DNA from 2 places in the Variovorax sp. Soil_C_33 genome. Region 1 is predicted to be linked to the other one. Evidence: predicted binding sites of a transcription regulator. Region 1 holds the regulator's gene; the other holds the start of a gene.
The links. Region 1 encodes HrcA, which represses chaperone genes, less so after heat shock. Its sites were predicted from a motif close to TTAGCACTCNNNNNNNNNGAGTGCTAA; they were not measured.

Region 1 (2,390 bases):
AATGCCTTGCTCATCGCAGAAAGCTCCAAATGAAAAAAGCCCGCAACTTTCGTTGCGGGCTTTCCTGATGATGGTGCGGCTGGCAGGAATTGAACCCACGACCCCTTGGTTCGTAGCCAAGTACTCTATCCAACTGAGCTACAGCCGCACAGCTTGCGATTATAGCATCTTCGCAACACCCGGTGGCTCGGCGGCGAAAGAAAGAGAGCAGTCGACGCGATGGGCTCGAGCCATCGATCAACTGCCTGCGAGTCTACGTCGAGCCAAGTCTGCATCAAAGTTTTGGTGAAAATGTGAACTAAATCATGACACCCAGCTTACATGGGCACTGCACCTACAGCGCCGCTTGGTCGACTGGCGCTAAAAACGGTTCTCATTGGTTTATTGGATGGAGGTCCCGATGTTCAGCTTTTTCCAGCCCAGTCGAAACGGCCACCTCAGGCGAGTCATGGCGCTTCTCGAAGAAGCCCACCTCGCACGTATCGAGCATCAGGCTGCCGCCGAACATCATGGTGCCCTGGCCCGGATGTACTCCGAGCGCGCCAAGAGACTGGAGCGCGAGCTCTACGGCTCGGCACAGATACCGCTCGGGGACACATCCGCCAAAGGCCAGGACGAGAAAGCGGTCCTCTATGCCTTGGATCCAAGTCGCCGGATCGAGACACAAGCAAAGGCTTGAGGATTGGCCCGCGACTGCGGGCGCCAAGGCGTGGTGGTAGGCCGTGATGGGCTTGAACCATCGACCAACGGATTATGAGTCCGCTGCTCTAACCAGCTGAGCTAACGGCCCGCACATCAAGGATTCTAGTGGGCGCAGGGCGCCGCTATTTGCGGTGGCTCAGCGCATTGGTGACCAGCCGCGACGTGATGTCGACGATCTGGATCATGCGCTCGTAGGGCATGCGCGTCGGACCGATGACGCCAAGCGTGCCCACCACCTCGCCGTCGACCTCGTAGTTCGCGCTCACGATCGACAGGTCGTCGAAGGGCACCACCTGGCTTTCTCCACCGATGAAGATGCGCACACCGTCTGCCTTGCTCGACACGTCGAGCAGGCGCATCAGTTGCGCCTTCTGCTCGAACAGCTCGAACGCACGGCGCAGGTGGCTCATGTCGCTGGAGAAATCGGTGACGGCCAGCAGATTCCGCTCGCCCGCGATCACCACTTCGTCCTGGGCTTCCGTCAGCACCTCGGAACTCACCTGGACTGCGGCCTGCATCAGCGCAGCGATCTCGCCGCGCAATTGCTCCATCTCGGACTGAAGCCGGTCGCGCACCTGCTCGATCGACAAGCCCGCAAAGTGCGTGTTGATGTAGTTCGATGCCTCGACCAGTTGCGACTGCGAATAGTCGACCTCGGGGAAGATCACCCGGTTCTGCACATCGCCGTCGGGCGACACGATGATCACGAGCAGGCGGCGGTCGGAAAGGCGAAGAAACTCGATCTGACGAAAAACGGATGCGCGGCGCGGCGCCATCACGACGCCGACGAACTGCGACAGGTTCGACAGCAGGTTCGCCGCGTTCGCGATCACCTTCTGCGGCTGGTCGGGAGCGAGGCTCGGCGGCGTGAACTGCTCGCGCTGCGCAGTCAGCATGGTGTCGACGAAAAGCCGATAGCCGCGCGCAGTTGGAATGCGGCCTGCAGAGGTGTGCGGACTGGCGATGAGCCCGAGCCCTTCGAGGTCGGACATCACGTTGCGGATGGTCGCAGGCGAAAGCTCCAGCCCCGAAGCCCGGGAAAGCGTGCGCGAGCCTACCGGCTGGCCCTCGGCGATGTAGCGCTCGACCAGCGTCTTGAGAAGCAACTTGGCGCGATCGTCCAGCATCGACTGATTTTAATGTTGTAATTTGTACATGACATCCAGCTTTCGGCACGTGGCCCTGATAGGTAAATACCAGGCTTCGGGCGCGCGGGCGCAGGCCGGCGCGTTGGACGAGGTCATGGAGGGCATCGGCGCCTTCCTGGAATCGCAAGGCTGCGAGGTCTTTGTCGAACAGCCGCGCGACGGCGAATGCGGCCAGACCCGCTACCCCGCACTGACTGTCGAACAGATCGGCCAGCGATGCGATCTGGGCCTGGTGGTCGGCGGCGACGGCACCATGCTCGGCATCGGGCGCCAGCTGGCGTGCTACGGCGTTCCACTGATCGGCATCAACCGCGGCCGGCTCGGCTTCATCACCGACATTTCCCTCGACAACTACCAGGCGACGCTGATCCCGATGCTGGCCGGCGAGTGCGAGGAAGACCACCGCAGCCTCATGCACGCCCAGGTCATGCGCGACGGCGTGTCGGTGTTCGATGCGCTCGCCATGAACGATGTGGTGGTCAATCGCGGCGCCACCTCAGGCATGGTGGAGTTGCGTGTCTCGGTCGGCCGCCATTTCGT
Region 2 (2,390 bases), on a different contig from region 1:
GGAAAAGTGTCCGGAAGCGATGGTGAGGGTGGCCGTGTCATTGATCTGCTCGGCGGCGCCGAGAGTCACGGTGCCCCCTCGGGTGCTCTGGTTGCCGGAGCCCATTTGCAGAGAACTCCCGCTGATGGCATTTCCCCCCGGTGCCGCAAGAATGACCGCCCCCTGAGTCAGTGCTCCACCCAAAACCGCCAAGCCGGTGAATGTGTTGGTGCCGGTCAGCGTGACCGTGCCGCCACTGAACCGCACACCATTGGTTCCGGTGATGACGGACGAAACGGTGTCGGGCGTGGCATCGCCCTCGATCAGGCCGGACGCACTCCCGAAATTGATCGTGCCGCCGGTCAGATTCGCCGTGCCTTCCTGGAAGGTCAGCCGGCCGATGTTCTGCGTACCGCTCACCGTGACCGTGTAGGCGCCGGTGGCGTTGGTTCCCGCCGAGAAGAACAGCCGGTCCGCCGTGGTCGTCGTGACCGCTGCCGCAGCCGCGGCGCCGTTGGCGTCCGTGGACAGCGTCGTGCCGCCGGCGCTCCAGGTCCCGCCCGGCGTCGCACCGCCGGCACCTGCCGTAGCGCCGTCAATGTCCCAGTGGTAGTCGACTGCCCGGGCCGGCGGGTTCAGCGCAAGCAGCGTCAGCAGGATGCCCAGCCGCAGCGGCCAGGCCGGCGGCAAGCCCTCGGCCGCGACAGAGTGGAGCATGAGCTCGCCAAGGGCTTTCCGCTTGTCAACGGCGCCACCACCACCCTTGCCGCAGTGGTTCGTCAGCTCGGAGGCTACCACCCAGGCACGCCGCGCCTGGGACCAGATGATGCTGAAACGCGATTCATAGCCCCTCTCTCTCAAAAGCAAAGGCAGGCTCTTCGTGACGCTCACAAATTCACCCCAACTTTCCGGACAACCTCGGCCAACTGCATTTCCAACGGCTCGATCAGCGCCGCATAGCGCCGCCAGCGGCCGACGGCCTCCTTGTGCACCGGATTCGCGACGGCGGCGTAGACCGGATCGCCGCGTTCGCGGAAGGTTTGCCGCACCAGGACCTCGTAGGGGACCTCGCGGCATTGCGTTCGCCAGACGCTGGCGCAGCTGGAAGAGGATCTTCCTTCCATACCCCTTGAGCGCCCACCTGTCCTGACCAATAAATCTACGTTGAGCAGCACCAACACGGAATAGAGCCTCGGCAGTAGGGCGACCGGTCGAGTCTCAGGACTGTGACGTTCTGCGGCGCTGATGGCGCGAACATTGCGCCCACTCATCTCTCTTGACAGCAGGCAGCCAGCCGAGCGGTCTGGCCGCCCCGGGCGTAGCGAGGCCCTTGAAACCCCGCCAAATGCCCTTATGATTAGCACTCGCTGAAGAGGAGTGCTAACAACACCCGCTTCCAGTGGCTGGGCTGCCGGCATCATGCAAGCGCCCGAACCAAACCCCGTTTCTATCCAGGAGATGCAATGAAACTTCGTCCTTTGCACGATCGCGTGATCGTCAAGCGCATTGAAAGCGAAACCAAGACCGCCTCGGGCATCGTGATCCCCGATAACGCCGCCGAGAAGCCCGATCAGGGCGAAGTGCTGGCCGTCGGCCCTGGCAAGAAGAACGACAAGGGCGAACTCGGCGCGATGAGCGTCAAGATCGGCGACCGCGTCCTGTTCGGCAAGTACAGCGGCCAGACCGTCAAGGTCGATGGCGACGAACTGCTGGTCATGAAGGAAGACGACCTGTTCGCGGTCGTCGAGAAGTAATTCAACCGAATCTGGAGTAATCAAAATGGCAGCAAAAGACGTAGTCTTCGGCGGTGAAGCCCGCGCACGCATGGTCGAGGGTGTCAACATCCTGGCCAACGCCGTCAAAGTAACCCTGGGCCCCAAGGGCCGCAACGTGGTGCTCGAGCGCTCCTTCGGCGCCCCGACCGTGACCAAGGACGGCGTGTCCGTGGCCAAGGAAATCGAACTCAAGGACAAGCTCCAGAACATGGGCGCCCAGCTCGTGAAGGAAGTGGCTTCCAAGACTTCGGACAACGCCGGCGACGGCACCACCACCGCGACCGTGCTGGCCCAGGCCATCGTTCGTGAAGGCTTCAAGTACGTGGCCGCCGGCATCAACCCGATGGACCTCAAGCGCGGCATCGACAAGGCGGTCACCGCCCTGGTCGAAGAGCTGAAGAAGGCTTCCAAGGCCACCACCACCTCGAAGGAAATCGCGCAAGTCGGCTCGATCTCGGCCAACAGCGACGACACCATCGGCAAGCTCATCGCCGACGCGATGGACAAGGTCGGCAAGGAAGGCGTGATCACCGTCGAAGACGGCAAGTCGCTTGACAGCGAACTCGACGTCGTCGAAGGCATGCAGTTCGACCGTGGCTACCTGTCGCCCTACTTCATCAACAACCCCGAGAAGCA

Region 2: a site for HrcA is predicted at 1,337-1,363, ahead of AC3A6B_RS23520 (co-chaperone GroES). Genes of this name have one in related genera too.

The regions. Positions count from the first base shown of each region.
Region 1 covers NZ_JBDGJK010000013.1:58,618-61,007, reverse strand. Annotated here, with positions in the region: gene greB (transcription elongation factor GreB) at 1-14, opposite strand, end outside; tRNA gene AC3A6B_RS20055 (tRNA-Arg) at 72-148, opposite strand; gene AC3A6B_RS20050 (hypothetical protein) at 401-679, shown strand; tRNA gene AC3A6B_RS20045 (tRNA-Ile) at 714-790, opposite strand; gene hrcA (heat-inducible transcriptional repressor HrcA) at 825-1,829, opposite strand; gene AC3A6B_RS20035 (NAD kinase) at 1,858-2,390, shown strand, end outside.
Region 2 covers NZ_JBDGJK010000017.1:105,362-107,751, reverse strand. Annotated here, with positions in the region: gene AC3A6B_RS23530 (autotransporter domain-containing protein) at 1-870, opposite strand, end outside; gene AC3A6B_RS23525 (hypothetical protein) at 867-1,028, opposite strand; gene AC3A6B_RS23520 (co-chaperone GroES) at 1,443-1,733, shown strand; gene groL (chaperonin GroEL) at 1,759-2,390, shown strand, end outside.